Occultella kanbiaonis: one gene and its partner. The protein of the gene in region 1 binds, or shares a complex with, the protein of each later gene. Links are inferred from orthologs where the notes say so. Each region holds a gene or a part of one and is shown on either strand. Other genes may lie near its edges.

What was found.
Region 2: the proteins of rpsG (region 1) and tig are in contact, whole or in part, in a crystal structure (PDB 3GTY), measured with the Thermotoga maritima proteins. The link is inferred for Occultella kanbiaonis from one-to-one orthologs. Residues at the interface, in WP_004081843.1 of Thermotoga maritima: Lys34, Lys52, Lys55, Glu59, Arg62, Gln63, Glu66, Asn67, Lys69, Val71, Arg95, Ala109, Lys110, Lys111, Gly112, Arg113, Pro114, Glu117, Glu121, Ile124, Ala125, Tyr127, Asn128, Asn129, Thr130, Gly131, Lys135, Asp139, Arg142, Met143; in WP_004081061.1 of Thermotoga maritima: Glu122, Val124, Val129, Leu130, Tyr133, Glu188, Gly259, Ile262, Tyr263, Glu266, Ser270, Glu273, Gln274, Glu277, Arg308, Gln311, Ile312, Ser315, Tyr316, Glu325, Arg329, Arg336, Leu363, Phe366, Trp367, Arg373, Leu377, Arg381, Leu384, Glu387.

What each region holds. Positions count from the first base shown.
Region 1 is NZ_CP046175.1:1,226,810-1,242,100, reverse strand. Bases 12,485-15,291 are described here. They hold rpsG (30S ribosomal protein S7), read right to left. Parts: upstream 14,220-15,291; coding sequence 13,749-14,219; downstream 12,485-13,748. Other genes in these bases: GKS42_RS05360 (MFS transporter), read left to right, coding at 15,117-15,291; rpsL (30S ribosomal protein S12), read right to left, coding at 14,219-14,593; fusA (elongation factor G), read right to left, coding at 12,485-13,669. Outside these bases: rpmD (50S ribosomal protein L30), read right to left, coding at 1-59; rpsE (30S ribosomal protein S5), read right to left, coding at 56-748; rplR (50S ribosomal protein L18), read right to left, coding at 786-1,157; rplF (50S ribosomal protein L6), read right to left, coding at 1,160-1,699; rpsH (30S ribosomal protein S8), read right to left, coding at 1,724-2,122; GKS42_RS05460 (type Z 30S ribosomal protein S14), read right to left, coding at 2,180-2,365; rplE (50S ribosomal protein L5), read right to left, coding at 2,371-2,955; rplX (50S ribosomal protein L24), read right to left, coding at 2,952-3,296; rplN (50S ribosomal protein L14), read right to left, coding at 3,299-3,667; rpsQ (30S ribosomal protein S17), read right to left, coding at 3,777-4,067; rpmC (50S ribosomal protein L29), read right to left, coding at 4,082-4,324; rplP (50S ribosomal protein L16), read right to left, coding at 4,324-4,743; rpsC (30S ribosomal protein S3), read right to left, coding at 4,747-5,559; rplV (50S ribosomal protein L22), read right to left, coding at 5,559-5,927; rpsS (30S ribosomal protein S19), read right to left, coding at 5,980-6,261; rplB (50S ribosomal protein L2), read right to left, coding at 6,280-7,116; and 8 more genes.
Region 2 is NZ_CP046175.1:1,814,040-1,829,362, forward strand. Bases 4,464-7,302 are described here. They hold tig (trigger factor), read left to right. Parts: upstream 4,464-5,054; coding sequence 5,055-6,551; downstream 6,552-7,302. Other genes in these bases: GKS42_RS08320 (MerR family transcriptional regulator), read left to right, coding at 4,464-4,476; GKS42_RS08325 (hypothetical protein), read left to right, coding at 4,532-4,867; GKS42_RS08335 (ATP-dependent Clp protease proteolytic subunit), read left to right, coding at 6,728-7,302. Also shown: GKS42_RS08290 (GNAT family N-acetyltransferase), read right to left, coding at 1-433; GKS42_RS08295 (carboxymuconolactone decarboxylase family protein), read right to left, coding at 430-1,020; GKS42_RS08300 (ArsR/SmtB family transcription factor), read left to right, coding at 1,134-1,499; GKS42_RS08305 (SRPBCC domain-containing protein), read left to right, coding at 1,496-2,038; GKS42_RS08310 (NAD(P)H-dependent flavin oxidoreductase), read right to left, coding at 2,057-3,136; GKS42_RS08315 (VOC family protein), read left to right, coding at 3,257-3,637; more of GKS42_RS08320, read left to right, coding at 3,610-4,463; more of GKS42_RS08335, read left to right, coding at 7,303-7,345; GKS42_RS08340 (ATP-dependent Clp protease proteolytic subunit), read left to right, coding at 7,422-8,054; ATP-dependent Clp protease ATP-binding subunit ClpX, read left to right, coding at 8,234-9,517; GKS42_RS08350 (ABC transporter substrate-binding protein), read left to right, coding at 9,939-11,468; GKS42_RS08355 (ABC transporter permease), read left to right, coding at 11,465-12,514; GKS42_RS08360 (ABC transporter permease), read left to right, coding at 12,511-13,380; GKS42_RS08365 (ABC transporter ATP-binding protein), read left to right, coding at 13,370-14,230; GKS42_RS08370 (ABC transporter ATP-binding protein), read left to right, coding at 14,223-15,119; GKS42_RS08375 (LLM class flavin-dependent oxidoreductase), read left to right, coding at 15,201-15,323. UniProt on the Bacillus subtilis protein: Involved in protein export. Acts as a chaperone by maintaining the newly synthesized protein in an open conformation. Functions as a peptidyl-prolyl cis-trans isomerase.

The DNA of each region.
Region 1 (15,291 bases):
CGCTGGTTCTGCTTGCCGCCGATCCCGGACTTCTTCTGGGTGACCTTGAGCTGCGTCATGACGCCACCGCCCCGGAGGTCGCGGCCTCGGCCGCGTCGCTACGTCCGGCGGCCTGCGCCCGCAGCAGGGCCGCGGGGGCGACATGCTCGAGCGGCAGCCCACGCCGGGCGGCGACCGCCTCCGGCTGCTCGAGTCCCTGCAACGCGGCGACCGTGGCGTGCACGATGTTGATCGCGTTCTCGGAACCGAGGGACTTGCTCAGGATGTCGTGGATCCCGGCGCAGTCGAGGACGGCGCGAACCGGACCGCCGGCGATGACACCGGTACCCGGCGAGGCTGGGCGCAGGAAGACCACGCCGGCCGCTGCCTCACCCTGCACCTGGTGCGGGATGGTGCGCTGGATCATCGGAACCTTGAAGAAGTTCTTCTTGGCCTCCTCGACACCCTTGGCGATCGCCGCGGGCACCTCCTTGGCCTTGCCGTAGCCGACGCCGACCGTGCCTTCACCGTCGCCGACGACCACCAGGGCGGTGAAGCTGAACCGACGTCCACCCTTGACGACCTTCGAGACGCGGTTGATGGTCACGACGCGCTCGACGTAGGCGTTCTTGTCGGCGTCGTTCCCACGGCGGTTGTCCCCGCCGCGACGGTCGCGACGGTCGTTGGAGCGCTCGTTCGAACGCTCACCGGTGCCGCCACCGGCGGTGCCGGCGGTCGTGCCGGTCCTGCTGCGCTGTGGAGCAGCCATCATGCGATCCTTTGCTTGTCGGAATGCTGGGGCGTGGTCACAGGGACAGTCCCCCCTCGCGGGCGCCTTCGGCGACCGCAGCGACCCGTCCGTGGTACTTGTTGCCACCGCGGTCGAACACGACCGCGTCCACGCCCTTGGCCTTCGCCCGCTCGGCGACCAGTTCGCCGACCTTGCGAGCCTTGTCGGTCTTCGCGCCGTCCGCACTGCGCAGGTCGGCCTCGAGCGTCGAGGCGGAGACCAGCGTGGTGCCGGTGGTGTCGTCGACCAGCTGCGCCACCATGTGGCGCGCGGAGCGGTTCACCACCAGGCGGGGCCGCTCGGCCGTGCCGGTGACGCGCTTGCGCACCCGGAGGTGACGCCGCGACCGGGCGACGCGCTTACCCGTTCCCTTGATGGACAGAGCCATGGCTACTTACCAGCCTTTCCGACCTTGCGGCGGACCTGCTCGCCCGCGTACCGCACACCCTTGCCCTTGTAGGGCTCGGGCTTGCGGATCTTCCGAATGTTCGCGGCGACCTCGCCGACCTGCTGCTTGTCGATACCCGCGACCGAGAACTTGGTCGGGGACTCGACGGCGAAGGTGATGCCCTCCGGGGCCGTCACGGAGACGGGGTGGGAGAAGCCGAGCGCGAACTCGAGGGTCGAGCCCTTCGCGACCACGCGGTACCCGGTACCGACGATCTCGAGCTTCTTCTCGTAGCCCTGCGTGACGCCCTGCACCAGGTTGGCGAGCAGCGTGCGGGTCAGGCCGTGCAACGAACGCGACTCGCGCTCGTCATTGGGACGGCTGACCACGATGGCGCCGTCATCGTCGCGAGCGACGGTGATGGGCGCGGGAATGACGTGCGCAAGGGTGCCCTTGGGCCCCTTGACCGTGACCTCGGCGCCGTCGATGTTGACATCGACGCCGCTCGGAACGGTGACCGGAACCTTACCGATTCGAGACATGGGGTTCTCCTCCTGATTCCCTGGTCACCAGACGTAGGCGAGGACTTCCCCACCCACGCCCTTCTTGGCCGCCTGACGGTCGGTGAGCAAGCCGGAGGACGTGGACAGAATGGCCACGCCCAGGCCGCCGAGCACCTTGGGCAGGTTGGTCGACTTCGCGTACACCCGGAGACCCGGCTTCGAGACACGGCGCACACCGGCGAGCGAGCGCTCCCGGTTCGGGCCGAACTTGAGCGAGAGGTTCAGGGTCTGGCCCACCTCGGCGTCCTCGACGGACCAACCGGTGATGTAACCCTCCGCCTGGAGGATCTCCGCGATGTGGGACTTGAGCTTGGAGTACGGCATCGAAACCGACTCGTGATACGCCGAGTTCGCGTTGCGCAGACGCGTCAACATGTCGGCGATCGGGTCTGTCATTGTCATTGGGCTGTTGCCCTTCCTCGTCGCGGTTTCCTCATCGGGACCTGCGACGTAGTCGTTTTACCAGCTGCTCTTGGTCACGCCGGGGAGCTGGCCGGCAAGGGCCATCTCCCGCAGGCACACTCGGCACAGGCCGAACTTGCGGTACACCGAGTGCGGACGACCGCAACGGTTGCACCGGGTGTAGGCCCGCACGCCGAACTTCGGCTTGCGGTTCGCCTTCTGGATCAGGGCGGTCTTCGCCATCCGACTCAGGCCTCCTGGAACGGGAAGCCGAGCCGACGCAGCAGCGAGCGACCCTCTTCGTCCGTGGTTGCGGTCGTCACGACCGTGATGTCCATGCCGCGCACCCGGTCGATCTTGTCGACGTCGATCTCATGGAACATGGACTGCTCCGTGAGGCCGAAGGTGTAGTTGCCGTTCCCGTCGAACTGCTTCGGGGACAGGCCGCGGAAGTCGCGGATCCGGGGCAGCGCGAACGTGAGCAGGCGGTCCAGGAACTCCCACATGCGGTCGCCACGGATCGTGACGTGTGCGCCGATCGGCTGGCCCTCGCGCAGCTTGAACTGGGCGATCGACTTGCGCGCTCGCGTGGTCTGCGGCTTCTGCCCTGTGATCGCGGTCAGGTCGCGGATGGCGCCCTCGATGACCTTGGAGTCACGAGCGGCGTCCCCCACACCCATGTTGACGACGATCTTGGTCAGACCGGCCACCTGGTTGACGTTCCCGTGGGAGAACTCCTCGCGCAGGCCCGCGACGATCTCCTCGCGGTACTTCTGCTTGAGCCGCGGCAGCACGACGGTGCTGTCCGTGCCCGATTCGGTGACGGTGCTCATGAGATGTCCTTACCGGAACGCTTGGCGACGCGGACCCGCTGCGTGCGGGTGCGGCCGTCACGTTCGACCTCTTCCGTGCGGTAGCCGACCCTTGAGCCCTTCTTGGTCTCCGGGTCCACGACCATCACGTTGCTGATGTGGATCGGGGCCTCGATGGTCTCGATGCCGCCGGTGCGCGAGCCCCGCTGGGACTGCGCGACCTTCGTGTGGCGCTGAACGCGCTGCACACCTTCGACGATCACCCGGTCGGAGTCGACCAGGACCTCGAGGACACGGCCCTGCTGGCCCTTGTCGCGGCCTGCGATGACGACCACCAGGTCGCCCTTCTTGACCTTTGCCATGGTTACAGCACCTCCGGTGCGAGCGAGACGATGCGCATGAACTTCTTATCGCGCAGCTCGCGACCCACCGGGCCGAAGATGCGCGTGCCACGCGGCTCGCCGTCAGCCTTGAGGATCACCGCTGCGTTCTCGTCGAAACGGATGTAGGAGCCATCCGGACGCCGGCGCTCCTTCACCGTACGAACCACGACCGCCTTGACGACGTCGCCCTTCTTCACATTGCCGCCGGGGATCGCGTCCTTGACGCTGGCGACGATGACATCGCCGATGCCGGCGTAGCGACGACCGGAACCGCCGAGAACGCGGATGCAAAGGATCTCCTTGGCACCCGTGTTGTCGGCGACCTTGAGTCGCGACTCCTGCTGGATCATGTGGATCTACTCCTGTTGTCGTGCCGGTTCTCGCACTCGGGCGAGCCTTGCCGAACGGATGGGTTGTCAGTTGCCGCGCCCGGGTGCGTGCACCCGGGCTGCGGCAGTCCTACTTGGCCTTCTCGAGGATCTCGACGACCCGCCACCGCTTGCTGGCGGACAGCGGACGAGTCTCCATGATCAGCACGAGGTCACCGATGCCGACCTCGTTCGCCTCGTCGTGGGCCTTGACCTTGTTGGTGCGACGCATGACCTTGCCGTAGAGCGGGTGCTTGACCCGGTCCTCGACCTCGACCACGACGGTCTTGTCCATCTTGTCGCTGACCACGTAGCCGCGGCGAACCTTGCGATCGGCGCGTGCCGTCTCGGCCCCGGTCTCGGGGGTGGTGGGAGTGCTCATTGTCGTTGCCTCGTTCACTTCGCGTCGGCGGTGGGCTCGGTACGAATGCCGAGCTCACGCTCGCGCAGGATCGTGTAGATGCGTGCGATGTCGCGACGCACCGTCTTCAGCCGACCGTGGTCCTCGAGCTGACCGGTGGCCGAGGAGAAGCGCAGGTTGAACAGCTCCTGCTTGGCCTTCTTCAGTTCGGCGACCAGGCGCTCGCTGTCCATGCCGTCGAGCTCGGACGGCGCCAGTTCCTTGGATCCGATAGCCATCACGCGTCACCACCCTCGCGACGCACGAAACGCGTCTTCATCGGGAGCTTGTGCTGCGCGCGGCGCAGGGCCTCGCGAGCAAGCTCCTCGTTCACACCGGCGAGCTCGAACAGAACTCGGCCGGGCTTGACATTGGCGACCCACCACTCGGGCGAACCCTTACCGGAACCCATGCGGGTCTCGGCCGGCTTCTTGGTGATAGGACGGTCGGGGAAGATGTTGATCCACACCTTGCCGCCACGCTTGATGTGGCGGGTCATGGCGATACGAGCAGCCTCGATCTGGCGGTTCGTCACGTAGGCGGGCTCGACGGCCTGGATGCCGAAGTCACCGAAGGTGACGTTCGTGCCGCCCTTGGCCGCGCCACGCCGGGTGGGGTGGTGCTGCTTACGGTGCTTGGTGCGCCGGGGGATGAGCATGGCTCAGGCCTCCGTCTCGGTGCCGCCGGCCGGAGCCGCGGCGGGGGTGGATGCGGGGGCTTCGGCGGCTGGCGTCGAAGGTGCGTCGGTGCGACGGCCACGCGGACGGTCCCCACGGTCGCCACGACCACGGGGGGCGCGGGGGCCGGAGTTGACCTGGTCGGCAGCGAACTGCTTCTCGGTCATGTCGCCCTTGTAGATCCACACCTTCACGCCGATGCGACCGAAGGTGGTGCGCGCCTCGAAGAAGCCGTAGTCCACGTACGCCCGGAGGGTGTGCAACGGCACCCGACCCTCACGGTAGAACTCGCTACGGCTCATCTCGGCGCCACCGAGGCGGCCCGAGCACTGCACCCGGATGCCCTTGGCACCGGCGCGCTGCGCGGACTGCATGCCCTTGCGCATCGCACGACGGAAGGAGACGCGGGAGGCGAGCTGCTCGGCAATGCCCTGGGCGACGAGCTGAGCGTCGATCTCGGGGTTCTTCACCTCGAGGATGTTCAGCTGCACCTGCTTGCCCGTGAGCTTCTCCAGCTCACCGCGCAGGCGGTCGGCCTCCGCGCCGCGACGCCCGATGACGATGCCCGGGCGAGCGGTGTGCAGGTCGACGCGGACCCGGTCGCGGGTGCGCTCGATCTCGACCTTGGAGATGCCGGCGCGCTCGAGGCCGGTGGCCATCAGCTTGCGGATCTCGACGTCCTCGCGGACGTAGTCGCGGTAACGCTGCCCCTCCTTGGTGGAGTCAGCGAACCAGCGGGACCGGTGGTCGGTGGTGATGCCGAGCCGGAACCCTGTGGGGTTGACCTTCTGGCCCATCAGCGAGCCCCTCCCTTGGTCTGTCGCTCAGCCACGATCACGGTGATGTGGCTCGTGCGCTTGAGGATCTGGTTGGCCCGTCCCTGGGCACGCGGCCGGAACCGCTTCAGCGTGGGACCTTCATCCACGAACGCCTCTGCGATGACCAGGTCGCCCTCGTTGAATGCGACCGAGGCGAGCTCGGCCTTCACGCGGGCGTTGGCGACCGCGCTCTCCACTACCTTGCGTACGGTCTCCGCCGCCGCCTGGGGGGCATATCGGAGCACGGCCACGGCCTCATCGGCCTGCTTGCCGCGGATGATGTCCACGACGCGCCGGGCCTTCTGGGGCGTGACGCGCACGAACCGCGCCTGCGCCTTGGCTTCCATCGATGTCCTGCCTTCTCAAAGAGTGTGCTTGGTGAGTTCGCGTGTCACGAGATCAGCGACGACGCGCCTTGCGGTCGTCCTTCTCATGCCCACGGAACGTGCGCGTCGGGGCGAACTCCCCCAGCTTGTGGCCGACCATCGACTCGGTGACGAACACCGGGACGTGCTTGCGACCGTCGTGTACCGCAAAGGTGTGACCCAGGAAGTCGGGGGTGATGACCGACCGACGTGACCAGGTCTTGATGACGTTCTTCGTGCCCTTCTCGTTCTGTACGTCCACCTTCTTCTGCAGGTGGCCGTCCACGAAGGGACCCTTCTTCAGACTGCGAGGCATCTCGTCGTCGTCTCCCTATCAGCGCTTCTTGCCGGTACGGCGACGGCGCACGATGAGCTTGTCGCTCGGCTTGTTCGGACGGCGGGTACGGCCCTCGGTCTGGCCCCAGGGGCTGACCGGGTGACGTCCACCGGAGGTCTTACCTTCACCACCACCGTGGGGGTGGTCGACCGGGTTCATGGCGACACCACGGACGGTCGGGCGCTTGCCCTTCCACCGCATCCGGCCGGCCTTGCCCCAGTTGATGTTGGACTGCTCGGCGTTGCCGACCTCACCGATGGAGGCGCGGCAGCGCAGGTCGACGTTGCGGATCTCGCCGGAGGGCATCCGCAGCTGTGCGTACGGGCCGTCCTTCGCGACGAGCTGGACCGACGAACCGGCGGAACGAGCGATCTTCGCGCCACCGCCCGGCTTGAGCTCGACCGCGTGGATGACGGTACCGACGGGGATGTTGCGCAGCGGCAGGTTGTTACCTGGCTTGATATCGGCGCCCGCGCCGTTCTCGATGCGGTCACCCTGCTTCAGCTTGACCGGGGCGAGGATGTAGCGCTTCTCCCCATCGGCGTAGTGCAGCAGCGCGATGCGCGCGGTCCGGTTCGGGTCGTACTCGATGTGCGCGACCTTCGCCGGCACGCCGTCCTTGTCGTGACGACGGAAGTCGATCACGCGGTAGGCGCGCTTGTGTCCACCACCGATGTGCCGTGCCGTGATCCGGCCCGAGGAGTTGCGGCCACCGCTCTTGGTGAGCGGACGGACCAACGACTTCTCCGGCGTCGTGCGGGTGATCTCGACGAAGTCGGCAACGGACGAACCGCGGCGGCCCGGCGTCGTCGGCTTGTACTTACGGATTCCCATGGGATTAGATCCTCAATCTGTTCTGGTGCGACCGCCGGCGTCAGCCGACCGCTCCGCCGAAGATGTCGATGCTGCCTTCACGCAACGTGACGATGGCGCGCTTGGTGTCCTTGCGCTTGCCCGTCCCGAAACGCGTCCGGCGCGTCTTGCCCTTGCGGTTGATCGTGTTCACGGACTCGACCTTGACGTTGAAGATCTGCTCGATGGCGATCTTGATCTCGGTCTTGTTCGAGCGCGGGTCCACCAGGAAGGTGTACTTGCCCTCGTCGAGAAGGTTGTAGCTCTTCTCGGAGACGACCGGGGAGATCACGACGTCGCGCGGGTCCTTGAGTGCTGCGCTCACTTCTGCTCCTCCTCGACCTCGGTCGAGCTGGCGACGGCGGTCGCGCCACGGCCCTGTGCGGGGCCGGCCACGAAGGCGTCGTAGGCGCCCGACGTGAAGACCACGTCGTCGCTCACCAGCACGTCGTAGGTGTTCAGCTGGTCCGGGTAGATCAGGTGCACCGTGGGCACGTTGCGCAGGCTCTTCCAGCTCAGCTCGTCCTGGCGCTCGAGCACCACGAGGACGTGGCGCGAGGAGGCGACACCTGCGAGCACGGCGACCGCGGTGGCGGTCGACGGCGTCCCGTCGGTGACGAAGGAGCTCACCACGTGCACACGCTGCGCGCGGGCCCGGTCGGAGAGCGCGCCACGCAGGGCGGCGGCCTTCATCTTCTTGGGGGTGCGCTGGCTGTAGTCGCGCGGGACCGGCCCGTGCACGACGCCACCACCGGCGAACTGGGGGGCGCGGGTCGAACCCTGACGGGCGCGGCCGGTGCCCTTCTGCTTGTACGGCTTGCGGCCACCACCGCGGACCTCGCCGCGGGTCTTGACCTTGTGCGTGCCCTGGCGGGCCGCGGCGAGCTGCGCGACGACGACCTGGTGGATCAGCGGCACGTTCGTCTGGACGTCGAAGATCTCCGAGGGGAGATCCACCGAGCCGGACTTCTTGCCCTTGGCGTCGATGACGTCGATCACGGTTGCGTCGGTCATGACGCTCACGCCCCCTTCACGGCGGTGCGAACCACGACGAGCCCGCCCTTGGGGCCGGGGACGGCGCCCGTGATGAGCAGCAGTCCCTTCTCGGCGTCCACGGCGTGGATGGTCAGGTTCTGGGTGGTCTGGCGGTCGTGGCCCATCCGGCCGGCCATCCGCACGCCCTTGAACACGCGCGACGGGGTGGAGGCCCCACCGATCGAGCCGGGCTTGCGGTGGTTACGGTGCGCACCGTGGGAGGCGCCGACGCCGTGGAAGCCGTGACGCTTCATCACACCGGCGAAGCCCTTGCCCTTGGTGGTGCCGATCACGTCGACACGGGTACCGGACTCGAAGGTCTGCGCGGTCAGCTCCTGGCCGACCTCGTAGGACTCGGCGTCGGAGGTGCGGAACTCGGCCGCGTGCCGACGCGGGGTGATGCCCGCCTGGTCGGCACGTGCCCGCAGGGGCTGCGTGACCTTGCGCGGGTCGATCTGGCCGAAGCCGAGCTGAACGGCCGAATAGCCGTCCTTGTCCACCGTGCGGATCTGGGTCACGACGTTGGTGCCCACCTGCACGACGGTGACCGGGATCTGACGACCGGCGTCGTCCCACACCTGGGTCATGCCGAGCTTCGTGCCGAGGATGGCCTTGACGGCGCGCTCGGACTGCTGGGGAGTTGAAGTCATGACTGAGTCCTCAGAGCTTGATCTCGATGTTGACGTCAGCCGGCAGGTCGAGTCGCATGAGCGAGTCCACGGCCTTCGGCGTCGGGTCCACGATGTCGATCAGCCGCTTGTGCGTGCGCATCTCGAAGTGCTCGCGGCTGTCCTTGTACTTGTGCGGAGAACGGATGACGCAGAACACGTTCTTCTCGGTTGGCAGCGGCACCGGGCCCACGACCGTCGCACCAGCGCGAGTCACCGTGTCGACGATCTTGCGCGCCGAACTGTCGATGACCTCGTGGTCGTAGGACTTGAGCCGGATGCGGATCTTTTGTCCCGCCATGGCGTCGTCTGACTCTCTCTCTTAGTACCAACTGACCGACCCCCGCGCTCGGGCGTGTCGCGCTTGGCGACGCACCCCACCGCCGTACACCGGTTGGTGTGGGTCGGAAGATGACTTGTGTGATCCGTCCGCCTGCCCCGTGGGCCAGTCAATCGAATCGATCTGGGTCGGATGCCCGGTCGAGAGCCGAACTCGCCGTGTCTGCGACGGGCCGGCTTCACCGACCTACGCACACGCGTGTCCTGCACCCCTCGCACGAGGCAACCTGAACAGTCTGCCACAGGTCAGGGGCAGATCCCAAGTCGGGCCCCGGTGGGCTACGCCACAGGGCCCGACGGCGGAGGTCACCGCTGGCAGTGCCGGTCGCCTCTCGGGTCGTTCCCGACACGCTACCAGCGTGCCTGCGGCGCCGCTGGTGGGCGCGCCCACGGCGTGCGGCGGTCCCGCGGTGCGCACGGCACCGTCACGGCGCCTCGTGGTGCCCTCACACGGTGCGCGGTGTGGTTGCGTCGGGTCAGCCGTCCCGCACCCGCCTGCGCGCGAGGGCAGCGGCCGGGTCGAGCCCGCCGGCTCAGAGTCCGGTGACCGTCGCGTTCTCGTCCAGGCCGAGGATCTCGACCCGAAGGCTCAGGTTCGCGACATTGAAACTGATGTACTTGTCGACCCCGGCAGACTCGGGGCGCTCCTGCCCCACCGAGATCTCGCCGATGGTGCCCCGCGCGAAGCCGGCCCTACCGGTGATGATGACCTGCTGCCCCACCCGGAACGTGCCACTGACCACCTGGCCGGTGAACACGGTGCCGCTGCCGGGGACCTGGAACGCGTCCATGAGCTTCAGCGTCGCCGAGCCGAGGCCCGCCTCGGGCGCCTCGGCGTCCCATAGCGACTCCGCCTCTGCCGGCGTCGGTCCCTTGACGTCATTCCCCTGTGTGAACCATCCCATGCGGGCCAGCGTACTGGCATGGACCGCTCCGTGGCGGGGCCGGGGATGGGCACCTCTGCTTCTCCCCGTGGCGGCCGCGGCCACGACGGCGGCATGACGAAGGGCCCACCGGTGACCGGCGGGCCCTTCGTCGGTGCTGGGCTCACGCCCAGCGGAGGATCACTTGATGATCTTGACCACGCGACCGGAGCCGACGGTCCGGCCACCCTCGCGGATGGCGAAGCCGAGGCCCTCTTCCATGGCGATCGGCTGGATCAGCGCGACCGTCATCTCGGTGTTGTCACCGGGCATGACCATCTCGGTGCCCTCGGGCAGCGTGATGACGCCGGTGACGTCCGTGGTACGGAAGTAGAACTGCGGACGGTAGTTCGCGTAGAACGGGTTGTGACGGCCGCCCTCGTCCTTGGCCAGGATGTAGACCTGAGCCTCGAAGTCGGTGTGCGGGGTGATCGAACCCGGCTTGGCGACGACCTGGCCGCGCTCGACGTCCTCGCGCTTGGTGCCGCGGAGCAGCAGACCGACGTTCTCGCCCGCGTCAGCGGTGTCGAGCAGCTTCCGGAACATCTCGATGCCGGTGACGATCGTCTTCTGCGGCGCACGGATACCGACGATCTCCACCTCCTCGTTGACCTTGAGCTGGCCACGCTCCACACGACCGGTGACGACGGTGCCGCGCCCGGTGATGGTGAAGACGTCCTCGATCGGCATGAGGAAGGGCTTCTCGATGTCGCGGACCGGGTCCGGGACGTTCTCGTCCACGGCGTCCATGAGCTCCTCGATGGACTTGACCCAGACCGGGTCGCCCTCGAGGGCCTTCAGCGCGGAGACCCGCACGACAGGCACGTTGTCGCCGTCGAACTCCTGGCTCGACAGCAGCTCGCGGACCTCCAGCTCGACGAGTTCGAGGATCTCCTCGTCGTCGACCATGTCGGACTTGTTGAGCGCGACGAGCAGGTAGGGCACGCCCACCTGGCGGGCGAGCAGCACGTGCTCGCGGGTCTGGGCCATCGGACCGTCGGTCGCCGCGACCACGAGGATCGCGCCGTCCATCTGCGCGGCACCGGTGATCATGTTCTTGATGTAGTCAGCGTGACCGGGGGCGTCAACGTGCGCGTAGTGGCGCTTCTCCGTCTGGTACTCCTGGTGGGAGACATTGATCGTGATACCGCGCTGACGCTCCTCGGGAGCGTTGTCGATCTCTTCGAACGAGGCGAATGTGTTGAGATCGGGGTACTTGTCAGCGAGCACCTTGGAGATGGCAGCGGTCAGCGTCGTCTTGCCGTGGTCGACGTGACCGATCGTGCCGATGTTGACGTGCGGCTTGGTCCGCTCGAACTTGGCCTTCGCCACTTGGTTCCTCCTGGAACTTGGGTAGTTGTACGCAGCATCTGGGGTGACTGGCTGTCGCCCCACTGAGGCTGAGCGATCCTACGGGTCGGTTTGGTGATGGTGAAACAGGGTCGACCTGTGGGACTACTCGCCCCGGGTCTTCTTGATGATCTCCTCGGAGACATTCCGAGGCACTTCGGCGTAGTTGCTGAACTGCATCGAGTACACCGCACGACCCTGGGTCTTGGACCGCAGGTCGCCGATGTAGCCGAACATCTCCGACAACGGCACCAAGGCGCGAACCACCTTAACGCCGCTCGCGTCCTCCATCGACTGGATCTGGCCGCGGCGGGAGTTCAGGTCGCCGATGACGTCGCCCATGTACTCCTCGGGCGTGCGCACCTCGACGTCCATGACCGGCTCCAGGAGCACCGGGTCGGCGCGCCTGACGCCTTCCTTCAGTGCCATCGAGCCGGCGATCTTGAAGGCCATCTCCGAGGAGTCGACGTCGTGGTACGCGCCGTCCAACAGGGTCGCCTTGATGCCCACGAGCGGGTAGCCGGCGAGCACGCCGACCTGCAGGGCGTCCTGCACACCGGCGTCGACGCTGGGGATGTACTCCCGCGGGATGCGGCCCCCGGTGACCTTGTTGTCGAACTCGTAGAGTTCGCCGGCCTCGCTCTGGAGCGGCTCGAAGGACATCTGGACCTTGGCGAACTGGCCCGAGCCACCGGTCTGCTTCTTGTGGGTGTAGTCGAGCTTGTCCACCTTGCGGCGGATCGTCTCGCGGTAGGCGACCTGCGGCTTGCCGACGTTCGCCTCGACGCGGAACTCGCGACGCATGCGGTCCACCAGGATGTCCAGGTGGAGCTCGCCCATGCCGCCGATCTCGGTCTGGCCGGTGTCCTCGTTGAGGGAGACGGTGAACGTCGGGTCCTCGGCCGAGAGCTTCTGGATGGCCGTGGACAACTTCTCCTGGTCACCCTTCGTCTTCGGCTCGATCGCCACGAAGATGACCGGGTCCGGGAAGGACATCGACTCGAGCACGATCGGCGCGTCAAGGGCGGCCAGGGTGTCACCGGTGGTGGTGTCCTTGAGCCCGATCGCGGCGTAGATGTGGCCCGCGTGGGCCTCGTCGACCGGGTTCTCCTTGTTGGCGTGCATCTGGAAGAGCTTCCCGATGCGCTCCTTGCGACCCTTGGTCGTGTTCATGACCTGGTCGCCGGGGTGGGCGAGACCGGAGTACACGCGGATGAAGGTCAGGGTCCCGAAGAAGGGGTGCGACGCGATCTTGAACGCGAGCGCGGAGAACGGCTCGGACTCCGACGGCGCGCGGGTCAGCTCGACCGTCTCGTCCTTCGGGTCGTGGCCGATCATCGGCGGCACGTCGATCGGGGACGGCAGGTAGTCGATGACCGCGTCGAGCATCGGCTGCACACCACGGTTCTTGAAGGCGGAGCCACAGAACACCGGGTAGGCCTCGGAGTTGATCGTCATCTTGCGGATGCCGGCCTTGAGCTCGGGGATGCTGATCTCCTCGCCCTCCAGGAACTTCTCCATGAGTTCGTCGGACGCCTCGGCGACGTCCTCGACCAGCTGGGCGCGGTACTGCTCGGCTCGCTCGAGCAGGTCGGCGGGGATCTCCTGGGTCTCGTACGCAGCACCCATCGTCACGTCGCCCTTGGAGTCACCGGGCCACACGAAGGCCTTCATGGTGACCAGGTCGACGACGCCGACGAACTCGCTCTCGGAGCCGATCGGCAGCTGCATGACCAGCGGCTTCGCGCCGAGGCGCTTCACGATGGTCTCGACCGTGTAGTAGAAGTCGGCACCGAGCTTGTCCATCTTGTTGACGAAGCAGATGCGCGGCACGTCGTACTTGTCGGCCTGGCGCCACACCGTCTCGGACTGCGGCTCGACACCCTCCTTGCCGTCGAACACGGCAACGGCACCGTCGAGGACGCGCAGCGAACGCTCCACCTCGACCGTGAAGTCGACGTGACCCGGGGTGTCGATGATGTTGATCTGGTTGCCGTCCCAGAAGGAGGTCACCGCGGCGGAGGTGATGGTGATGCCGCGTTCCTTCTCCTGCTCCATCCAGTCGGTGGTCGACGCGCCATCGTGCGTCTCGCCGAGCTTGTGGTTGACCCCCGTGTAGAACAGGATGCGTTCCGTCGTGGTGGTCTTGCCGGCGTCGATGTGGGCCATGATGCCGATGTTGCGGACCTTGGTGAGGTCGGTCAGCACGTCGAGTGCCACAGTTGCTCTCTTCTGGTCGATACGAGCGTGATCAGGTGGGTCATGGCGCCGGGGTGAGGCGGCGCCATGACCGGGGCGACTACCAGCGGTAGTGCGCGAAGGCCTTGTTCGACTCGGCCATCTTGTGGGTGTCCTCGCGTCGCTTCACCGCGGCACCGAGGCCGTTCGAGGCGTCGAGGATCTCGTTCATGAGGCGCTCGGTCATGGTCTTCTCGCGGCGGGCGCGGGCGTAGTCCACGAGCCAGCGCAGGGCCAGCGTGGTCTGACGCGAGGCGCGGACCTCGATCGGGACCTGGTAGGTCGCGCCACCGACGCGGCGGGACCGGACCTCGAGGGTCGGGCGGACGTTCTCCAGCGCGCGCTTCAGCACGACGGCCGGGTCGGACTGAGTCTTCTCGCGGACACCCTCGAGGGCGCCATAGACGATCCGCTCAGCGGTGGACTTCTTGCCGTCCATGAGCACCCGGTTCACGAGCTGCGTGACTGTCGGCGAACCGTAGACGGGATCGATCGCGAGCGGCCGCTTCGGGGCCGGACCCTTACGAGGCATTACTTCTTCTCCTTCTTCGCGCCGTAACGGCTGCGAGCCTGCTGACGGCCGCGGACACCCTGGGTGTCGAGGGCGCCACGCACGATCTTGTAACGGACACCCGGGAGGTCCTTCACACGGCCACCGCGCACGAGCACGATGGAGTGCTCCTGCAGGTTGTGACCGACGCCGGGGATGTACGCCGTGACCTCGATCTGGCTGGACAGCTTCACCCGGGCCACCTTGCGCAGGGCCGAGTTCGGCTTCTTGGGGGTCGTCGTGTACACGCGGGTGCACACGCCGCGACGCTGAGGGCTGCCCTTGAGGGCAGGCGTCTTGGACTTGCCGACCTTGGCGCTGCGACCCTTGCGGACCAGCTGCTGAATCGTGGGCACTACATCTCCGTCTCGAAAAGTCTGACTGCTCATGGTGATCGGGGTGCGATCAGGACCGGAACACTGCTGGTGCCCGGCGTATTCCACCCCGACGTGACCCCCGCGCTCGGGCGTGTCGTCCCCCGGTTCTTCACGCACACTTCGCCCATCACAGGCCCATCACGGGTGTTGTGGTGGTCGGTGTGCGTGCCGGACGGGGGTGACCCACCGCACGCTCATCCTCGTCCGAGCCCGTTTCGGGGCGACGTCCAGGTCACAGCGCGCACGCGAGAGCCCGACAGAGCGGGCACTGCCGACCAGAGTACTCTCCGCGCGACGGAAGCGTCAAAGCCGATCGGCACGGTGTGGTGCGAAACACTCCCTGTGCCGGGCTGGACCGTGCCGGTGAAGTTCCCACCCAACGGTAGCGCCGATCGGGTCGTCATGGTGGGACCCGCAATCGAGAAGTCCACGATCCGGACGCGCACTACGCTCGATGCGGGTGGTGAGCCGCATCCGTGGGCGGAGAACAGGAGAGTCGACGATGACGACACAGGGCGATCAGGACGCTGCCGTCGGGCCCGCCACCGCCGACGGCATCGAGCCTGGCCGGTCCGCTCCCGGCGGCGTCGAGCCGGGCCGGTCCGCTCCCGGCGCCGGTACGACCGGGCGCACCACCCGCCCGGTCCGATACGCGGTCGGGATGTTCGGGACGTCGA
Region 2 (15,323 bases), 590 kb from region 1 along the record:
CCGGAGCTGCCCGGGTCGTGGCGTAGGCGACGGCGCCATCGAGCAGCTCGGCGGCCAGCCCCTGGCGTCGGAACGGTGGCCGGATCACGAAACAGATGACGCTCCAGACGGGAACGTCATCCACGGTCGGAATCGTGCGGGAATGGGTGAGGCGGTGATGGCTCGCCCGCGGGCTCACCGAGCACCAGCCCGCGGGCTCACCGTCGACGTAGGCCACGACCCCGGGCGGCGTGCCCTCCTCGGCGTACCGGCGCAGCCGGGCGGCCCGGTCAGGTCCGCGCAGGCCCTGGTTCTCCCGGTTCGGCAGCCGGTAACTCAAACACCAGCACACCGGGGCGTCCGGGTTCTTCGGCGCGAGGATCGCGACGACATCGTCGAAGCGCTGAGCCGTTGCCGGGCGCACCTCGATCGCGCCCGGGTCTGCGCCGTTCATGCGTTGCCGATCGGCCGACCGACCACCATGCCCTCGAGCACCTCCGGGTCGAACGCCGCCGCCGTCTGCGGGTCGAGCCGGGCGCCGAGGCCGTCGAGGACGGTCGTGAAGAACAGGCGCGCGGCGACGGCGTGCACGACGTCCGCGATCTCGGCGTCGGTGAACCCGACATCCCGGAGGGCGTCGACGTCCGCGGCAGCGACGGTGGAGGCGTCCTGGGCGACCTTCGTCGCGAACGCGTAGACGGCGGCGTCCTGAGCGGAGAGGGTCTGCCCGTCCGGCGCCAGGCCGAGCTGCTCGAGGGTGTCGCCGTCGCCGCACACGTCCCGCAGGAATTTGCTGTGCGCCACCGTGCAGTATGTCGAGCGCCGGGCGCGCGCCGCCGCGATGGTCACCAGCTCGAACCGGCGCCGATCCATGCCGCCGCGGATCGTCAGGTTGAGGTTCGCCCACGCGCTCGCCACGTCCGGCCGGGTCGAGAAGCAGCCGGCGTAGTCGGGCAGGAAGCCCCAGCTGCTCCGCTGGGAGTGGTACCACTCGGCGAGCGCACCCTCGGCCGCGCTCTCGGCCGTCGTGTCGATGAACATGGCCAATCGTCCCGCCGCACATCCGTGCAGACAAGTAGGGACGAGGGCGACCGGCCCCGAACATTGCTGGACAGGTATATAACCAGTCGGATATGTTATCCGGGATGATATCGATGTGGTCGGCGGTGGGTGACCCGAACAGGCGAGCGATGCTCGGGCTGCTGCGGGTGAGGCCGCGCACCGTGACCGAGCTCGTGGACGAGCTCGGACTCAGTCAGCCGGGCGTCTCCAAGCACCTGCGGGTGCTGAAGGAGGCCGGGCTGGTCTCGGCGCGGCCGGAGGGCGCTCGCCGCCACTACCGACTGGAGCCGGAGCCGCTGCGCGAGCTCGAGGACTGGCTCGGCCCGTTCCGCGCGTTCTGGAACGCGAGCCTCGACGCCCTTGAGGACCACCTCGACGCCCGGGCGCAGGAGCCCGAGCCGGCTCCGGCCGCACCGGCACCCACGACCGAGACCAACCGACGCAAGGACCTCCGATGACAACCGAACGTGGAACCTACGAGCAGATCGACGGGCAGCACGCCCTGCGGTTCGTGCGCGACCTCGCCCACCCGATCGAGCAGGTCTGGGACGCCGTGACCACACCCGAGGGACTGGCGGCGTGGTTCCCGTGCCGGATCGAGGGCGACCTGCTCAGCGTCGGCGCCGCCCTGCGTTTCGTCTTCGACGACGACCACCCCGAGGTCGAGGGCACCGCCGGTGGCACCGTGCTGCAGGTGGAGCCGCCGACGACGCTCCGGTTCAGCTGGGAGGCCGAGGAGCTCTGCCTGCTGCTCGAGCCACACGGGCAGACAGGCTGTCGCCTGACCTTCATCGACCTGATGCCCGAGGACTACACGCCTGGCGCTGCGCGGACCGCCGCGGGTTGGCACGTCTGCCTGGACGAGCTCACCGAGCACCTCCGCACGGGTGCGGGCACGGCGCCCGGCCCCGAGCCGACGCCGCAGTGGCGCGCCCGGTACGAGGAGTACGTGGCAGACGGTGTGCCCCACGGTGCACCGGTCCCCGGCGCGGACTGAGCCGCCGCCGAGCACCGGTCACAGCCGAGCCATGGCCTCCCGCGCCAGGGTCCGGGTGAGCTCGGCGGCTCCCAGACCCGCGTACCTGGCGCTGAGCGCCCCCGCCTGCCCCGACCACAGCGACATGAAGTCGACGGAGCCGGCCGGCTCCGTCGCCGACCGCAGCGGCGCGAGCGCCCCGCCGGCCCGCGGGAACGGCGGCGTCGCCTCGCTCATCGGCCCGAGCTCGCGCATGGCCCGGTTCACGATGCCGCGCGCGGGACGACCGGTGAACACGTTCGTGAGCGCCGTCGCGTCGTCCGAGTTCTGCTCCAGCAGGGCGTTCCGATGCCCGACGGCGATGCGCGCCTCGGGCGTGTAGAGGTAGGCCGTGCCGATCTGCACCGCGGCGGCGCCGAGTGCGAGGGCGGCCACGATGGCGCGCGGGTCGCCGATGCCGCCGGCCGCGATCACCGGCACGTCGACGGCGTCGACCACCTGTGGCACGAGCGCGAACGTGCCGACCTGAGTGCTCACGTCCGTGGACAGGAACATGCCACGGTGCCCGCCCGCCTCCGCGCCCTGCGCGATGATCACGTCGGCGCCGCGGTCGGCGAGCCAGCGCGCCTCGGCCACGGTGGTGGCGCACCCGAGCACCTTCGCGCCGGTGGCCCGGACGCGCTCCAGGAGCGCCGCCTCGGGCAGCCCGAAATGAAAACTGACCGCCTCGGGACGGAACTCCTCGATGATCTCGCACGCCGCGCCGTCGAACGGGTTCCGGTCCGACGCCACCGGCGTGACGGACGGGTCGAGACCGGCCTCGACGTAGTACGGTGCCAGCCGGGCTCGCCAGGCGAGGTCCGCGACCGGGTCCGGCTCGGGCGTGGTGTGGCAGAAGAAGTTGAGGTTGATGGCCGCGTCGGTGCGCGAGCGGATCTCGGTCAGCTCGGCGCGGACGCGGTCCGGCGGCAGCAGCGCGCACGGCAGCGATCCGAGGCCCCCGGCCTGAGCGACCGCGACCGTGAGGTCGGCCAGGACCGGCCCGGCCATGGGGGCCAGCACGATCGGTGCGGAGATGCCGAACAGGTCCAGGATCCGGGTGTCCGGCCACGACGTCATGACAGCGATGGTAGTCACGCCGGCGGGCGTCGCCGGGGGCTTGCGCCTCACGTGACGTGAGGGCCTACCGTCATCACACCAGCGAGGTCGACCGCCCCGCATCGGACGAAGGAGACCGAGATGACCCGCCTGATCCCGTACCTGACCGTGCATGACGGCGCCGCCGCTGTCGCCTTCTACGCCGCCGCGTTCGGGGCGCGGGAAACGGGGGAACGCTACGACGACGACGGGAAGATCGGTCACGTCACCCTCGCCATCGACGGCGACGTGTTCTACCTCTCCGACGAGTACCACGACTACGGCGCGTACGCCCCCGCGACCCTGGGGCACAGCACGGCGGCGATCGTGCTCGGCGTCGACGATGTCGATGCTGCCTACGCCACCGCGGTGGCGGCCGGAGCGACCGTGGACCGTGAGCCGAGCGACTCCGGCGACGAGCGCCGCGGCTGGCTGGTGGACCCGTTCGGGCACCGGTGGGCGCTGTACACCCCGAAGGGCTGACCGTGGCCGGGGGAGGCCCGCCGGACGGCTGGCGGGTGGGTGAGCTCGCCGAACTCTCCGGGCTCACCATCCGCACGCTGCACCACTACGACGACGTCGGTCTGCTGCGCCCGGAGCGCACGAGCGCAGGGCACCGCGTCTACCGTCGCGAGCACGTCGAACGGCTCTACCGGATCAGCGTGCTGCGCCGGTTCGGCACCCATCTCGACGAGATCGGCCGTGCCCTGGACGACCCGGCCTGGACCCTCGACGACGCCTTGCGCGGGCACCTCGCCGCCCTCGAGGATCAGGTGCTGCGGACCGAGCGAATGCTGCACCGTCTCTCCGGCGTGCGCGCGGCCCAGGCGCCGGCGGCCGGTGCCATGGCGCACACCAGCGACGGCGGGCCAGATGTCGACGTCTGCCGCCGGCTGCTCGCGGTGCTCGAGGACACCGCCGTGGCCCGGACCGAACCCCTGCGCCGGATCGCCGTCCTCGTCTACGAGGACCTCGAGCGGGCCCACGAGCACCTCGTCCGGGTGTTCGGGCTCGAACCCGGACCGGTGCACCGGGATGCGCACGGCGCCGTCGTCCAGGCGGAGGTCCGCACCGTCGACGGGCTCGTCATGCTGCACCCCGTCGCGCCCGGGTGGCGGCTCGCGTCACCCGCCGCCCTCGGGGCCGCCACGGGCATGCTCGTGGTCACCGTCAAGGACGTCGACGCCCACCACGCCGGCGTCGTCGCCCGCGGTGGCACGATCACGTTCGCGCCCACCGACCAGCCCTACGGCGTCCGTGAGTACGGTGCGCTCGGACCCGAGGGCGAACCGTGGTCCTTCTGGACACCGCTCGGCCCCTGAGGGCGATCTCGGCGTCCTTGTGCGCTCCCGCCGGAGGCTGCCAGAATCCACCCCCATGAGCTCGGACGGCCCGCTGACGCTGTGTTGCCTGCTCTGGGCGACGCCCGGGAACGAGGCGGACCTGTCCGCCTACGAGGACACGGTGATCGCGCTGCTCGTCGACCACGGCGCGCAGATCGTCCAACGGGCCGTCGCCGGCGGCGCGGACGGCAACCCGCACGAGGTGCAGGTCTACCGCTTCGCCGACCAGGCCGACCTGGACGGCTACCTCACGGACCCGCGCCGCACGGCCCTGGCCGCCGAGCGCGACCGGGTGGTCGCGCGGACCGAGTTGTTCCCGGTCACCCTGCGCGAGGGAGAGCAGGTCAGGGACCCCGCGGGGGCAACCTGACAGGGGTCCTGGGTCCCGCGTCTCGCCGCGTACCGGTCTCCCACCGGCGGGGTAGACTAGGGGCCGCTGTTCGCTTCGCCGTGCCCTCACGTGTCTGCGGACGCCAATGACGAACGAAGAGGCGGCGACGCCGCCGAGTGCGTTCGCGCGACTTGCCCGACAGACACCCATGAGTGGAGAACACGTAGTGAAGAGCGCCGTCGAGAACCTCGAGCCGACCCGGGTCAAGCTGACCGTTGAGGTCACGCCGGAGGAACTCAAGCCGAGCATGGACCACGCCTACTCCCACATCGCCGAGCAGGTGAACATCCCCGGCTTCCGCAAGGGCAAGGTGCCGCCGCGCATCATCGACCAGCGGGTCGGCCGCGGCGCCGTCGTCGAGCACGCCGTCAACGACGCGCTCCCGGGCCTGTACCGCCAGGCCGTGACCGAGGCCGAGGTGCGCCCGCTGGGCCAGCCGAGCATCGAGGTGACCTCCGTGCCGGGCGTCGCCACCGAGGGTGCTGACGAGGACGCACTCGTCTTCACCGCCGAGGTGGACATCCGCCCCGAGATCGCCCTGCCGGAGCTCGACGGCGTGACGCTCACCGTCGAGGACGCCGAGGTGTCCGATGAGGACGTCGAGGAGCGCCTGACCACGCTGCGCCAGCGCTTCGCGACCCTGGTCTCGGTGGACCGCGCCGCCAAGACCGGTGACTTCGCCACGATCGACCTGCGGGCCACCATCGGCGAGGAGGAGATCGACTCGGTCTCCGGCGTCTCCTACGAGATCGGCTCCGGCAACATGCTCGAGGGCCTCGACGAGGCACTGACCGGCCTGACGGCGGGGGAGACCACGACGTTCAAGGCGCCGCTGGCCGGCGGCGAGCGCTCCGGCGAGGAGGCCGAGGTCACGGTGACCCCGACCGCCGTCAAGGAGCAGGAACTGCCCGACGTGGACGACGACTTCGCCCAGACCGCGTCCGAGTTCGACACCGTGGCAGAGCTGCGCGAGAACCTGCGCGAGCAGGTCGCCGACGCCAAGTCGAACAACCGCGCCGTGCAGGCCCGCGACCAGCTGCTCGAGCACCTGCTCGCGAACACGGACTTCCCGCTGCCGAGCGGCGTGATCGAGGAGGAGATCCACCGTCACCTCGAGAACGAGGGCCGGCTCGAGGACGACACCCACCGCGAGGAGGTGCGCGTCGAGGCCACGGACACGCTCCGCCGTCAGCTCCTGCTCGACACCCTCGCCGAGAAGGTCGACGTCAAGGTCGGTCAGAACGAGCTCATCGAGTTCCTGCTCCGGACCGCCCAGCAGTACGGGATGGACCCGAACGAGTTCATCCAGCAGGCCGACACCAACGGCCAGATCCCGACCTTCGTGGCCGAGCTGTCCCGGAACAAGTCGCTCGCGGTCGCACTGCGCCAGGTGAAGATCGTCGACGGCGCCGGTGCGGAGGTCGACCTGACCGACTACATCGGCTCCGACGAGGAGGACGCCGTCCAGGCCGCCGTCGCCGCTGCGCAGGCCGCTGCCGACGGGGCCGTCGAGGCCGGTGGCATCGAGACCGTCGAGGTGGATGTCGAGGACCTCGAGTCCGCCGACAGCGCCGAGTCCGCCGACAGTGCCGACTCGGCCGACTCCGCGGACAGTGCCGACTCGGCCGAGGACGCCGACGACGCCGACGACGCGAAGGCCTGAGCCTCACCTCACCCGCGCAGGAGGTCCCGCACCCACCCGGGTGCGGGACCTCCGCCGTCCCCGGCAGGCCCGGGCGTGCGCCAACAGCGAAACCAGCGATGTGCGGGCAGATACCGACGGCACTCGGCGTTAGTGTCATGCGCAGGGACAACAACCGACGATCAGGAGCACGAACCGTGAGCGAGATTCCCAAGGCCGCACAGTCGGACCAGCCGGGACTGGGTCTGGGCGACCACATCTTCAACCGACTCCTCAAGGAGCGGATCATCTGGCTCGGATCCGAGGTCCGCGACGACAACGCGAACCAGATCTGCGCGCAGATGCTGCTGCTCGCGGCGGAGGACCCCGAGAAGGACATCTGGCTCTACATCAACTCCCCGGGTGGTTCGGTCACCGCGGGCATGGCGATCTACGACACCATGCAGTACGTGCAGCCGGACGTCGCCACCGTGGCGATGGGTATGGCCGCGTCGATGGGGCAGTTCCTCCTCGCCTCGGGCACCAAGGGCAAGCGCTACGCGACCCCGCACGCCCGCGTCATGATGCACCAGCCCTCCGGCGGCATCGGCGGCACGGCGACGGACATCAAGATCAACGCCGAGCTGATCCTCCACATGAAGAAGGTCATGGCCGAGCTGACCGCCGAGCAGACCGGCAAGACCGTCGAGGAGATCGACCGCGACGCCGACCGCGACCGCTGGTTCACCGCGGCCCAGGCCCTCGAGTACGGCTTCATCGACCACGTCGTCACCGATGCCGCGTCCGTCACCGGTGGTGGCGGGACCACCGACTGACGCCCGCCGATCATCGATTCGTAGGAGAACACTTGTGAACCTTTCCCAGCAGGCGGCGAACTTCGGCGGGCGGGCCATGCCCGCGCCCACGTCGCGCTATGTGCTCCCGCAGTTCGAGGAGCGGACCGCGTACGGTTTCAAGCGGCAGGACCCGTACACGAAGCTGTTCGAGGACCGCATCATCTTCCTCGGCGTGCAGGTCGACGACGCGTCGGCGGACGACATCATGGCCCAGCTCCTCGTCCTGGAGAGCCAGGACCCGGACGGCCTGATCACCTTGTACATCAACTCACCGGGTGGTTCGTTCACCGCGATGACGGCGATCTACGACACGATGCAGTACATCAAGCCGCAGATCCAGACGGTCTGCCTCGGGCAGGCCGCGTCCGCGGCCGCCGTGCTTCTCGCCGCCGGTTCGCCCGGCAAGCGGCTCGCACTGCCGAACGCCCGCGTGCTGATCCACCAGCCCTCCCTCGAGGGTGGTGGCTACGCGCAGGCCTCGGACATCGAGATCCACGCCGCCGAGGTGCTCCGCATGCGCGAGTGGCTCGAGGACACCCTTGCCCTGCACTCGGGCAAGCCGGTGGAGGACGTCCGCAGCGACATCGAGCGGGACAAGATCCTCTCCGCCGCAGGCGCACTCGAGTACGGCCTGGTGGACCAGGTGCTGGAGAGCCGCAAGGCCCCGCAGCTGCCGGCCGGCAAGTGACCCGGAGCGCATGACCCGAACGGCCCGACGCGTGACGACACGCGGCGGGCCGTTCGCGCAACAAAAGACGTGGCGCACGTAGTGTGAAATGGTTGTTGTCGAGGATCGATGACGCACAATGGAACGACGGCGGATCGCCGGGCGACCAGGTTGACCAGCAGATCGGAGAGGTGAGGCGCATGGCTCGGATAGGGGAGGGCGCCGACCTGTTGAAGTGCTCGTTCTGCGGAAAGAGCCAGAAGCAGGTCATCAAGCTGATCGCTGGCCCAGGCGTCTACATCTGCGACGAGTGCATCGACCTCTGCAACGAGATCATCGAGGAGGAGCTCGCCGAGGCGAACGAGCTCGGCCTGGTGGACCTGCCGAAGCCGAGGGACATCTTCGAGTTCCTCGAGCAGTACATCATCGGCCAGGAGGGCGCCAAGAAGTCGCTCGCCGTGGCCGTCTACAACCACTACAAGCGGGTCCAGGCCGGCCCGTCCGCGGCCTCCACCACCGGCGACGACGCCGACGTGGAACTCGCCAAGTCCAACATCCTGCTCATCGGCCCGACGGGCTGCGGGAAGACCTACCTCGCCCAGACCCTCGCCAAGATGCTGAATGTGCCGTTCGCGATCGCCGACGCGACCGCGCTGACGGAGGCCGGCTACGTGGGCGAGGACGTCGAGAACATCCTGCTCAAGCTGATCCAGGCCGCCGACTTCGACGTGAAGAAGGCCGAGACCGGGATCATCTACATCGACGAGATCGACAAGATCGCCCGCAAGAGCGAGAACCCGTCGATCACCCGGGACGTCTCCGGTGAGGGCGTGCAACAGGCCCTGCTGAAGATCCTCGAGGGGACGCAGGCCTCGGTGCCGCCGCAGGGTGGGCGCAAGCACCCGCACCAGGAGTTCATCACGATCGACACCACGAACGTGCTGTTCATCGTGGCCGGAGCGTTCGCGGGTCTCGACGAGATCATCTCCGCGCGGTCCGGTCGCCGCGGCATCGGCTTCGGGGCACCGCTGCACAGCGCCGACGACGTCGACGTGATCGACGACGTCATGCCCGAGGACCTGCTGAAGTTCGGCCTGATCCCCGAGTTCATCGGCCGGGTGCCGGTGATCAGCACCGTTTCCCCGCTCGACAGCCCCGCCCTGGCACAGATCCTCACCGAGCCGCGGAACGCGCTGATCAAGCAGTACCAGCGGATGTTCGAGATGGACGGCGTGGAGCTCGAGTTCACCCCGGACGCGATCGAGGCGGTCGCGGACCAGGCGATCCTGCGCGGCACCGGCGCGCGTGGCCTGCGGGCCATCATGGAGGAGGTGCTCCAGTCGGTGATGTTCGACGTGCCCAGCCGCGAGGACATCGCCCGTGTCGTGATCACCCGTGAGGTCGTCCTGGAGAACGTGAACCCGACCCTGGTGCCCCGCGAGGCCCCCCGGTCCAAGCGGACCCCGCGCGAGAAGAGCGCCTGAGCGCACCCGACGATGACGCCGCAGTAGCGGCCGAGCACCACCCGATCCCGGCGGGACCGCCAGGATCGGGTGGTGCTCTCGTTCCACGCCCGGAACCGATAAGCATCCGCTATCGGTGGGTCGGCGGATCGTTGTTGGACGCCGGCGCCGTGCCCCTGCGAGCATCGACGTCATGACTCGGAGCACCCTGAACCGGCCCGCCGCCACGCGGCGTGGGTCCCGGGCTGCCCGGATGCGGTGTCGGGAGTGTCCCAGCGGGCGCGCCCGAATGTCCTGCTGTCGGCCCTGACGCCGACCCCGCCGGGCACGTGCCCGCCCTGCGGCCACTCGGGCACCGTCCCGACGCCGCCGCCGGTTGAACCCCGGCCCTCCGCCCACCGTGCCCCCGCACACCTCCCTCCGCACCACACAGGACGCCCCCATGACTTCACGCCGACGCCCCGTCCGCGCGCTCATCCCTCTGCTCCTGCTCGCCCTCCTGGCGGCCTGCTCCGGCGGCGCCGGCGGGAACAGCTCCTCCGACGGCACCCCGGACCCGGACGGCACGCTCATCTGGGGCTGGCACCTGCCGACCTCCTGGGACCCGGTCGCCTCGACCGCCGGCCAGGACGTGCACGCCCTCGCGCTCGCCTACGACGCGCTCGTCCAGCAGGAGAACAACGGCGACGCGCGACCCGGGCTCGCGGAGTCCTGGTCCTACAACGACACCGGTGACCAGATCACCTTCACCCTCCGGCCCGACCTGACGTTCAGCGACGGCACCCCGGTGGATGCCGAGGCGGTCAGGGCGAACATCGAGCGCGGGCAGACCCAGTCGAACTCCACGATCGCCGCGCAGCTCGCCGTGATCACGGGAGTCACCGTGGTCGACGAGCTGAACGTCACCTTCCAGCTGGACCAGCCCGACTACCAGATCCCGCTGCTGATGGCCGGCAAGACCGGCATGCTCGTGAGCCCGACGGCGTTCGCCGCCGACGTCGACGGCCTCGCGATCGCCCCGGTCGGCTCGGGCCCGTTCGTCCTCACCGAGTACGTGCCCGACTCGCGCGCCGTCTTCGAGCGCAACGCCGAATACTGGAATGCGGAGAACATCCTGCTCGGTGGGGTGGAGCTCAAGCCGCCGCCCGACCCGACGGTCGCCGTCGCGGGGCTCACCTCCGGCCAGTTCGACATCGCCGTGGTGCCGCCCGCGCAGGTGGCGGCCGCCGAGGCGGCGCAACTGACCGTCGAGGAGCAGCGCGTGTTCACCGTGCGAACCCTGGACGTGAACAACACGGTCGCCCCCTACGACAACCCGCTGGTGCTGCAGGCGCTGAGCCACGCGATCGACCGCCAGGCCCTCGTGGACGTCGCCTACTTCGGCCACGGGGAGCCCAACTGGCAGCCGTTCCCGGAGGGCTACCTCGCCTACGACGAGTCGCTGGACGACCTGTACGCCTACGACCCCGACACGGCCGCCGACCTGCTGACCGAGGCCGGGCACCCGGACGGCATCGACCTGACGCTGACCATCGGAAGCGCCGCCGACCAGGCGCTCGCCGAGCAGATCCAGGCGCAGGTCGCCGAGGCCGGCATCACGATCACCATCGAGGTGGCCACGCCCGGCGTGAGCAACTACATCTCCCGCCAGTACCCGCTGTACCTGGACAGCTTCTCCGGGCGGGAGTCCCCGCTGCAGGCCCTCGAGGTGCTGTTCGGCCCGGAGGGACTGATGAACCTCGGCCGCAACAGCCCGCCCGAGCTCGACGCCGCGATCGACGCGGCCCGCCAGGTCCCGCTGGACGACCCCGCCTACGCCGAGACGCTGCAGACGGCCGTGCACACGGCCGTGACCACGATGCCGAACACGTTCCTGTTCACCTGGCCGCGGCTGTACGTCCACGGTGACAACGTGCACGACTGGCAGCACCAGATCGGCACGGTGCGATTCGAGGGCGTGTGGGTCGAATGACGGCGGTCGCGACCCCCTCGGTGCAGGCCCAGGACGAGGAGGTGCTCGCCCCGCTCGACGAGGTCGCCGACCTCGCCCCGCACTCGCCGGCGCGCGGTGTCCTGATCGCGCTCGGCAGGGGCCTGGCCATCGCGGTCCCGGTGCTGTTCCTGACCACCCTGATCACGTTCGCGCTCGGCGCGTTCAGCGACCAGGACCCGGCGGCGGCGGTGCTCGGCGAGGTCGCCACCCCGGCCGACGTGGAGCGGATGCGCCACGAGTTCGGGCTCGACCGGCCGTTCTACGAGCAGTACGGCAGCTGGGTCTGGAACGCGCTGCACGGCGATCTCGGCTCCTCGTGGTTCACGAACATCCCGGTCGCCGACTCGATCGTCGAGCGACTCCCGGTCAGCCTGTCCGTCGCCGGGCTCGCCCTGGCGATCGCACTGGTCCTCGGCGCCAGCGGCGGCATCGTCGCAGCGCTGAACCGGGGCCGGTTCGTCGACCGGGCGATCACCGCCGTCTCCGCGGCAATCACCACGGTGCCGGCGTTCGTCGCCGGCATCGGCCTCATCATCGTGTTCGCGGTGCTCATCCCGGTGTTCCCGACCGGCGGCTATGTGCCGATCTCCGCCGGCATCGGCCTCTGGGCATCGTTCCTGGTGCTGCCGGCGTTCGCGCTCGGACTCGACGCCTCCGCGGACCTGGCCCGGCAGCTGCGCACCGGTCTGGTCGGCTCGCTCGACGAGAACTACGTGCTCGGCGCCCAGGTGCGCGGCCTGCCGTGGCGGCGGGTGGTGCTCGTGCACGCCCTGCGCAACGGTGCGGCCCCGGCGATCGCGGTCGTCGGCCTGCACATCCCACGGCTGGTCGGGGGCGCCGTCATCACCGAGGCCGTGTTCCAGATGCCCGGCATCGGGCAGCTGACCCGGGACGCGGCCCTACGTGGGGACGTGCCGGTGATCCAGGGTGCGCTCCTGGTGGCCGTGCTGCTCGTGCTGGTCTCCTCGCTCGTGGTGAACGTGGTGCTGGCCCGGCTGCTGCCCGCGTCGGGACGTGCGGCATGATCCGCCGGGCACTGCGGGCACGAACCGCCCAGGTGGCCGTGGCCTTCCTCGGCCTCGTCCTCGTGCTCGTCGTCACCGGTGACCTGTTCGCACCGCAGGACCCGCTGGCCCAGAACACCAGCGCCATCCTGCAGGGTTCCAGTGCCGCGCACTGGCTCGGCACCGACTACCTCGGCCGGGACGTGCTCTCCCGGCTGATCGCCGGGACCCGGGTCTCCGTGTTCGCCGCGCTGACCGCCGTCGTGATCGGCGCCCTGCTCGGGATCGTGCCGGGCATGCTCAGTGCGTTCAGCGGCAAGGTGGCGACCTGGACGAGCCTGCGGGTCGCCGACGCGTTCATGGCCCTGCCGTTCATCATCTTCGCGATCGCCGTCGCCGGCCTGTTCGGCAACGGACTGTTCCAGGCGATGGTGGCCGTCGGGGTGCTGATCGCCCCGGTCTACTTCCGGATCATCCGGGCCGCGGCCCTCAGCCACGCCGGCGCGCAGTACGTCGAGGCGGCGACCTTGCTCGGCGCGCCCTGGTGGCACGTGCTGGCCGTGCACATCTGGCCCAAGGTGCTGCCCGCCGTCGTGGTCACCACGGCGAACCTCGCCGCGGGCGGCCTGCTCGTGGTCTCGTCGCTGACGTTCCTCGGCATCGGGATCCAGCCCCCGGAGCCCACCTGGGGTGGCATGCTCGCCAGCGACCTCGGCTACCTCACCCAGCGTCCGTTCGGCCCGGTGGCCCCGGCACTGGCGATCATGGGCACCGTCGCTGCCCTGAACCTGCTCGCCGACGCGATCCGCGACGCCAGCGGTGACGCCGGCCGCGCGGCAGAGGCCCTGCGCAACCCACTCAAGCGGGAGGTGGCCGATGTCCGCTGACGCCGGCACCGGTTCGACCGTCCCCGCGACGGCGAACACCGACCTGGTCCAGGTCGAGGACCTGTGGATCGCGGCCCCGGACGGCCGCGACCTGGTCGCCGGGGTGTCGTTCAGCCTGGCCCGGGGCGGCTCCCTCGGGATCGTGGGGGAGTCCGGCTCCGGCAAGACCCTCACCACCCGGGCGCTGCTCGGGCTGCTGCCCCACGGGATCACCGTGACGAGTGGCAGCGTCGGTTTCGACGGTCTCGACCTGCGCACGCTGCGACGCAAGGAGTGGGAGCAGGTGCGGGGCTCGCGCATCGGCGCCGTGTTCCAGGACCCGGCCTCCTACCTGAACCCCTCGATCGCGGTCGGGAAGCAGCTCACCGAGGTGCTTCGCGTACGCGGCGGACTCTCCCGGGCCGCAGCGAAGGAGCGGGCCGCCGAGCTGCTCGAGTCCCTGGGGCTGCACCGGGTTGACCTGGTCCTGACCCAGTACCCGCACGAGCTCTCCGGCGGGATGCTGCAACGGGTCCTGCTCGCGATCGCGATCTGCCTCGGGCCCGAGCTGCTCATCGCGGACGAGGCCACCACGGCCCTCGACGTGACCGTCCAGGCGGACGTGCTCGACCTGTTCGACACGGTCCGGACCCGGGAGGGGCTGGCCCTCGTGCTGGTCTCGCACGACCTCGCCGTGGTGGCCCGGAGCACGGAGAACCTGCTCGTCATGCGGCACGGCGAGGTCGTCGAGTCCGGGCCGACGACGCAGGTCCTGGCGAACCCACAGCACCCCTACACCCAGCTGCTGGTGGAGCACCACGACGCGTACTCGCTGGCCGGGTACCTGGAGAAGGAGTCCGCCGATGTCTGAGTCCGTCGTGACCGCGTCCCGACCGGGCAGCGCGCCCGGCTCCGCCGACCGGGTCGGGCCCGGCCCGGTCCTGCTGACCGCCACCGGGGTCAGGGTGCGCCTAGGGCGCCGGGAGATCCTGCACGGGGTGGACCTGTCGGTGCGCTCCGGTGAGGTCGTCGGCCTGATCGGGGAGACCGGATCCGGCAAGACCACCTTCGCCCGGGCGGCGCTCGGTCTGGTCCCGACCACGGACGGGTCGATCACGGTCGGCCGGGAGGGCACCCAGGTGACCGGCCTGCGCGGCTCCCGGCTACGAGCATTCCGCCGCACCGGCGCCGTGCAGTACGTCTTCCAGGACCCGCTGCGCTCCCTCGACCCTGACCTGACCGTTGGCCGCTCGGTGGCCCAGGGGCTGGTGCTCCGTGGCGGACTCGGCGCCGCGCAGATCGAGACGGGAGTGACCGAGGCGCTGCACGCCGTCGGGCTCGAGCCCGACCTGACCGACCGCACGCCGGGACAGCTCTCCGGCGGCCAGCGTCAGCGCGTCGCGATCGCCCGTGCGCTCGCGGTCTCGCCGCAGGTCCTCATCTGCGACGAACCCGTCAGCGCGCTCGACGCGGCGCACCGCAACCACGTGCTGCAGTTGCTGAACGGGCTGCGCCGAGACCGCGACCTCGGCCTGCTCCTCATCTCCCACGACCTCGGCTCGGTGGCCGCGGTCAGCGACCGGGTCGCTGTGCTGTATCGCGGCTCGATCGTGGAGGAGGGCCCGACGGCGCAGGTGCTCGCCCACCCGGAGCACCCGTACACCCGGATGCTGCTCGCGTCTGCGGCATCGCTGCACGCCGGTGACGCCGGGGCCGCACAACGCCAGGCCCTGCGCCGGGAGGTGCTCGCCAGCAGCTGAGCAGTGCCGGACCGTCTGCCCCACCCACCCGTCAGAACCACCCGACTTGACCCGACCTCATCGTCACCCAAGGAGTTCGAAATGAGCATCCAGATCCTCGGCATGGTCGCCACCCAGAACGGCTCCGAGTCCCTCGGCTGGGCCAACAGCAAGGTCGTCGACCCCGCCTTCCTGCGCGCGTTCGCCCGCGCCCACGACGCAGCC